Regions from separate parts of the Cupriavidus sp. L7L genome, predicted to be linked through region 1. Evidence: predicted binding sites of a transcription regulator. Region 1 holds the regulator's gene; the other holds the start of a gene.

What was found. Region 1 encodes sigma-54, which starts transcription at its own class of promoters, with help from an activator protein. Its sites were predicted from a motif close to TGGCANGNAANCTGCTTT; they were not measured.
Region 2: the regulator sigma-54 is predicted to act here: its motif matches at 2,196-2,213, upstream of E1J61_RS13045 (GTP cyclohydrolase II).

Annotation. Positions count from the first base shown of each region.
Region 1 is NZ_SMNY01000009.1:112,961-116,348, forward strand. It holds gene hpf (ribosome hibernation-promoting factor, HPF/YfiA family) at 161-511, opposite strand; gene E1J61_RS08475 (RNA polymerase factor sigma-54) at 560-2,038, opposite strand; gene lptB (LPS export ABC transporter ATP-binding protein) at 2,194-2,994, opposite strand; gene lptA (lipopolysaccharide transport periplasmic protein LptA) at 3,063-3,388, opposite strand, start outside.
Region 2 is NZ_SMNY01000010.1:287,671-291,058, reverse strand. It holds gene E1J61_RS13050 (URC4/urg3 family protein) at 1-903, opposite strand, end outside; gene E1J61_RS13045 (GTP cyclohydrolase II) at 900-2,138, opposite strand; gene E1J61_RS13040 (acyltransferase) at 2,372-3,388, opposite strand, start outside.

The DNA of each region.
Region 1 (3,388 bases):
GCATACACCCTGCCGCGGCCGTTGCGAACACTCCGTCTCAAACGGGTGACAGGCCCTTTGCGCAGGCGCCACAGCGCCGCAGGCGCAAAAAAGCCGCGCTACGCGCGGCTTGCCTGTTCAGTTTTGATTCAGCGGCCCTCTGCGGGGCCACCGGGCACGCTCATTGCTGCATCTGCGCTGCGGCCATCTGGTACTTGACCGCTTCGCGGTCGTGGCCTTGCACGCGGTCCTTGTAGCGCAGTACCTGACGGTCCAGCTTGTCGACTAGTGCGTCGATCGCTGCATACAGGTCTTCATGATGCGCTTCAACGAAGATGTCCTTGCCCCTGAGATGTAGATTGATTTCCGCATATTGCCGCCTGTCCTTTTCCTTGTGATTGTCGACAGAGAGCAGCACGCTAACGCCAATGACCTGATCGAAATGCCTGACGATTCGCTCCAGCTTCGTTTCCACGTACTCACGCAACGGCGGCGTGATGTCAAGGTGGTGTCCACTGATCTTGAAGTTCATAGCGCTTCTCCTTCTGAAAGAGCCTCACCAGGCAGGCGGTGGGCTCGGCTACAAAGACTTGCGGAGATTCACTGCGGGGATCTTCAGGGCTTCGCGATATTTGGCTACGGTGCGTCGTGCGACAACGAAGCCTTGCTCACCCAGCAGTTCGGCGATGCGACTGTCGGAAAGGGGATTCCTCGGGTCTTCGGCTCCTATCAGTTGCTTGATCAAGGCGCGGATGGCCGTTGATGAAGCCGCGCCACCGGTCTCGGTGGACACGTGGCTGCCGAAGAAGTACTTCAGTTCGAAAGTACCCATCGGCGTTGCCATGTATTTATTGGTCGTCACCCGGGAGATGGTTGACTCGTGTAATCCCAGTGTATCGGCAATCTCCCGCAAAACCAAGGGGCGCATGGCGATTTCGCCGTGCGTGAAAAAGTTCTTTTGACGCTCGACAATGGCCTGCGAGACACGCAGGATCGTGTCGAACCTTTGCTGGATATTCTTGATCAGCCAGCGCGCTTCCTGCAGTTTCTGCTGCAGGCCTGCGGTACCCGACTCGCCCTTGGCGCCGCGCAGGATCTGCGCGTACATGTCATTGATGCGCAGCCGCGGCATCACATCCGGATTGAGCTGCGCGATCCAGCCGCTGCCGCTCTTGCGCACGAACACATCGGGCACGACGAAGTCGGCTTCGGGGCGGCTGTATGCGTGGCCCGGGTAGGGTGCCAGCGAGCGGATCAGTTCATGCGCGGCCTTGAGTGCAGGCTCGTCTACCTGCAGCGCTTTTTTCAGGCGCGTGTAGTCGCGCACGGCCAGCAGCTCGAGGTGGTTATGCACGATGTTCAGCGCCAGCTCGCGCTGCGGATGCTGCAGCCGGCGCAATTGCAGGCCCAGGCACTCGGCCGCGTTGCGCGCGCCGACGCCCGGCGGGTCGAAGCTCTGCAGCAGCGTCAGCATCGCCTGTACTTCCTCGATCTCGAATTCGAGTTCTTCGGGCAGTTCGGCGCAGATCTCTTCGAGCGTCGCGCTCAGGTAGCCGTCGTCGTCGAGCGATTCGATCAGGAAGATGGCCAGGCCCTTGTCGCGCACCGAGATCTTCAGCGGCGTGAGCTGTTCCATCAGGTATTCGCGCAGCGTGGGCTCGGCCTCACGCAGCTGCATCGGCGTCTTCTCGTCTTCGTCGCCTTGCGGGCGGCGCGCGAAATCGTCGAGGCTCCAGTCGCCGCCATAGTCGTCGCCGCTGTTGCTGTCGCCGTAGCTGTCGTCATCGCCCGCGCCCTCGGCGCGCGCCTCGCCGTTGCCTTGCGGTTCGGCCGGTGCCGGCGCGGGCGCGCTCTGCAGGTTGACCGAGCCATCGGCGGCCACGCGCAGCGGGCTTTCGATCCAGTCGTTCTCGCGTTCGAGCAGGGGGTTTTCCGTGAGCGCCTGTTCGACTTCCTGCTGCAATTCCAGCGTCGAAAGCTGCAACAGCCTGATCGACTGCTGCAGTTGCGGCGTCAGTGCCAGGTGCTGGGAGAGGCGGAGCTGTAGCGACGGTTTCATGCGACCTATTTTATGCGCATCTTTCCGTTGTTGGAACGGAAATTGCTATCGATGTCGCGGCTTGATCGACGCCGGCAGTGGGCTGTCCCACATGCAGATGATGGGGGTGAAACCAGGCAGAATCAATGGCCTGCCGCCGCGGGCAGGCCAGTACATCACATGCGGAAGTTTTCGCCCAGGTAGACGCGCCGCACCGATTCGTTGGCGATGATCTCTTCGGGCCGCCCGGCGGCAAGCACGGTGCCTTCGCTGATGATGTACGCGTGGTCGCAGATGCCAAGCGTCTCGCGCACGTTGTGGTCGGTGATCAGCACGCCGATGTTGCGCGCCTTCAGGAAGCTGACGATGCGCTGGATCTCGCCCACTGCGATCGGGTCCACGCCGGCGAACGGTTCATCCAGCAGGATGAAGCGCGGCGACGATGCCAGCGCGCGCGCGATTTCCACGCGGCGGCGTTCGCCGCCCGACAGCGACAGCGCCGGGTTGTTGCGCAGGTGCGCGATCTGCAGGTCGTCGAGCAGCGCGTCGAGCCTGCGGTCGATCTCGGCCCTGGCCAGCGGCTTGCCGTTTTCCACCTGCAGCTCGAGCACGGCGCGGATGTTTTCCTCGACGTTGAGCTTGCGGAAGACCGATGCTTCCTGCGGCAGGTAGGACAGGCCCATGCGCGCGCGTTCGTGGATCGGCAGGCCGCTGATGTGGTCGCCGTCGAGCACGATATCGCCCTCGTCCAGGTTCACCAGCCCCACGATCATGTAGAACGAGGTGGTCTTGCCCGCGCCGTTGGGGCCGAGCAGGCCAACCACTTCGCCGCTCTTCACGTCCAGCGAGACATCCTTGACCACCGTGCGCGAGCCATAGCGCTTCTTCAGGTGGCGCACGACCAGCGTGCTGCCGCCTTCGAGGACGGCCGTGGCTTGGACGGAAGGCTTTTCGGCGATGGTGGCGGTATCGGTCATTGGCAGTCTGGCGTTCAGCGTTTCAGGCGGGGAGGCGGTCCTTGCAAGGCATCGGTCCCCGCGAGGCGTCAGGGTTTGTTGGCGGGCGCGGGCGCCGGCTTCAGGTCCAGCGGCGAGCCGCTGCCCGAACCCTGCGCATTCGGGTTCTGCCGCGGCGACAGCACCGCGCGCACGCGGCCCGACGGATTGGCGGCCGAGGTGTTGTCGCTGCCGCCGGCAGCGGTGTAAAACTCCTTGCGGCTGTCGTAGGTCAGCACCGCGCCGCGGATCTCGTCGAGCATCTTGGCGCCCTGCAGGCGCGCCATGCGCGCGTTGCCGATCAGCTTGGACAGCTCCTGCTTGCCGTCGTATTCGATGCGGTCGCCCCAGCCGTCGATGTATTCGTCGACGCCCT
Region 2 (3,388 bases), on a different contig from region 1:
CGCGGCCGGATGGCGCCAGCAATCGCCCAGCGACACACCCTCGATCACGATCCGCCCCGGCCACACCGGCCCCAGCCCCACCAGCAGCGTACGCAGCAGGAAGCTGGCATCGAGCCGGTCGTTAACCGCATGCGCCTTCAGGTAGTCGAACAGGTTGCCCAGCCGCGCCGGCCGCCCGAACAGCGCCGGCGTCGCTTCCATCACCTCGCCCAGCCGGCGCAGCAGCCCGGCGCGGCCTTCGAGCCCCACCAGCGGGTTGTGCTGCGCCACCTGGAAGGCGTGGGCGATGCTGTCGGCATCGATGCGCTGCAGCCGCTCGGCATCCGCGCGCAGCGGATCGCCGGGCGCCGCGGAGAAGCCGCCGCGTGCGAACAGGTCGAAGCTGGCCACGCCCAGTCCCTCTGAACGTGTCAGCACCAGGTCGCTGGCCGGATCGCGGTAACGCCAGTCGGGGCCAGCGCCGGCGTCGAGCAGTACGCTCGGGATCACCAGGTCGATGCCGATGCGCGCGCGCTCTTCGCGGTGCTCGGGCCCGCTCAGGCCGGCGCGCTCGCACAGCACCTGCCAGCGGTCCGCGCGCTGGTCGACGCCGCCGCTCTCGAAGTGGCGCCAGCGGCTGTGGTAAGGCACCTGCAGGTCCGGATAGCGCTGCCGGATCGTGCTGGCCACGTAATCGGCGATCGCGTGGACACGGTCGGGATGCCAGGTGAACAGCTCGGACGCGCCGCCGGCCACGTGCTCGGTGACCGCCGCGCAATGCGTGCGCACCGCCTCCGCGCACAGCAGCCCGGAAGCGGGGTGCCCTTCCGGCACCGGGCTGAGCCAGCCCGCGCCCGGACGCATTTCCTCGCCTGCTCCCCGACGTTCCATGCCGTCACGATCCTCTTCGGGATACATTGTCATTCGTTCAACCCCCTGCCCTTTGCCAGGGCCAGTTCATCGGCATCCGGCGGCGTGTAGTGCGTAAAGTAGCCCGCCGCCACCTTGGCGTCGATCTCGACACGGGCATCGGCCGGGATCAGGGCTTCGGGGATCGCCACCTGCTCGACCACCTCGATGCCCTGCGCCACCAGCGCGCCATGCTTCATGTTGCTCATCGACGCCCAGCGGTCGATGCGGCGGATGCCCAGCCAGTGGAACACATCCGGCATCAGCTCCTGGAAACGCATGTCCTGCACGCCTGCCACGCATTCGGTGCGGGCAAAGTAAGTCTCGGCCCGGTCGCCGCCCGCCTGCCGCTTGCGAGCGTTATAGACCAGAAACTTGGTCACCTCGCCCAGCGCGCGGCCTTCCTTGCGGTTGTAAACCACCAGCCCGACACCGCCCTGCTGCGCCATCTCGATGCACACCTCGATGCCATGTGCCAGGTAGGGCCGGCAGGTACAGATGTCTGACCCGAACACGTCGGATCCGTTGCATTCATCGTGCACGCGGCAGGCCACTTTTGTTTCTGGCTTGCCGAGTTGACTGACGTCGCCGAAAAAGTACAGCGTCATGCCGCCGATAGGCGGCAGGAACACTTTCAGGTCGGGCCGCGTGACCAGCTCCGGGAACATGCCGCCGGTCTGCTCGAACAGGCCGCGCCGCAACGCGCTTTCCTTGATGCCGAAGCGCGCCGCCAGCCCCGGCAGGTACCAGACCGGATCGACCGCCGCCTTGGTCACGCGCACGTCGCCATTGGCATAGAGGATGCTGCCGTCGGGGGTCAGCCGGCCGGCAGCAATCGCCGAGATCAGCTCGGGCATGTTGATATGCGCGCGCGTGATGGCAATGGTCGGGCGGATGTCCACTCCCGCCGCGATGCGGTCGGCGAAGACGGAGGAAACAAGGTGGCCCCAGGGATCGAGCGAGACGATCTTTTCCGGATCGGCCCATTGCGGGTGCGGGCCGATCGACTCCGCGGGGGCGGTGTCGGTCAGGTCTGGCCGATGGTCGCGCTGCAGCGAGCCGCTGGCAACCGCCAGCGCGCGGTAGATGGCATAGGCGCCGGCGTGGGTGCCGATCACGTTGCGCTGCGCGGGATTCGCCAGGCTGGCGATCACCGGTCCGCGTTCGGCCGCGGTGGGCGCACCCCAGTGGATCGGCTCGGCCGGCTTGTCGCGGCGCGCGTGCGAAGTGAGGACGATATGGTCGGACATGGCACCCTCGGTTCCCGATGGAATCCTGACCAAATGGTCAGGTTTACGATTCCATACTAGGCAACGTTCATGCCATCGCCCAATGCCGGTTTACGCGAGTTTTGCGGTGCTCTGTATGGCGCCGTACGCAAGCGCAGCGCAGGCATGCACGCAGGGAGTGCCGGCAGCATGACACCGCCGGTGCACGCGCACCAGCAGGAGGCAGCCTGCCGCACGCGCAGGGGTTGCAAGCCTTACACGGTAGGACGGCTCGCCGAGCCGCGCGAGTCAGACAGCCATGCCCACGCCGCGCGCAGCGCTGCCAGGGGGCTTGCGCTTTCCACGTAGCGATGGAACAGCGCGCCCGCAACGTTGCTCAGCGCCCACGCAGCCGCCATGCCCAGCGCGTTCAGCACCGGCTGCCCCGGCGCAAGGTTCGACACCAGCACATTGACCAGCAGGCACACCGGGAAGTGCACCAGGAAAACCGAATAGGAAATGCGGCCAAAGAAACCCACCACATGGCCGCGCGGCCAGCGCTCCATCCAGCCGCCGCGGCGGGCCACCGCCAGCAGCAGCGCGGTGGCCAGCGCTATGGCGATACGCAGGCGGAAATCGACGATCAGCGCCGCCAGCGCCACCGCGCCGAGCACCAGCAGCGGCATCGCCGATCGGCCCGGGTTCGAGGCCCACCATGCCAGCGTGCCCATGCCATAGGCGCCGAAGAAGTACACCGCCCAGATATCCCAGGCGGCATCGCGGTTGAACCAGAACAGCGACGCGACCGCCAGCAGCGCCACCACGCCGATGCCGGCCGCGGCGCCCGCCTGCGCCTGGCGCGGCGCAAAGGCGCGCGCGGCCCACAACGCCACCAGCAGCAGGCCGAACAGCTGGAGGTCGATCGCGACGTACCAGACTCCGGCCGAGAGGGCCTCGACATCCAGCACGTTATGCAGCAGCGTAAGGTGCGCCAGGAACTGCGTCAGGTGCGCTGGCGCCGGGATCGATTCATGGATCATCCACTGCCGCGCCAGCGCGGCGCCGGCAATGCTCAGCAGCAGCGCCGCGGCGAAGGGCACCACCAGCTTCAGGTAACGGCGCCACAGCATCGCCAGCGGGTGTTCGCGGATTTCCAGCCGGCCGTGCGGCGCCAGGCTGCGCGCCGCGAGGAAGCCGCTGATCACCAGGAACACCTGGACCGCGATGCGGGCATAGTCATACAGCCAGTCCACCAGCCCCGGCGCGAGACGGTATGCGGTGTCGGACATCGG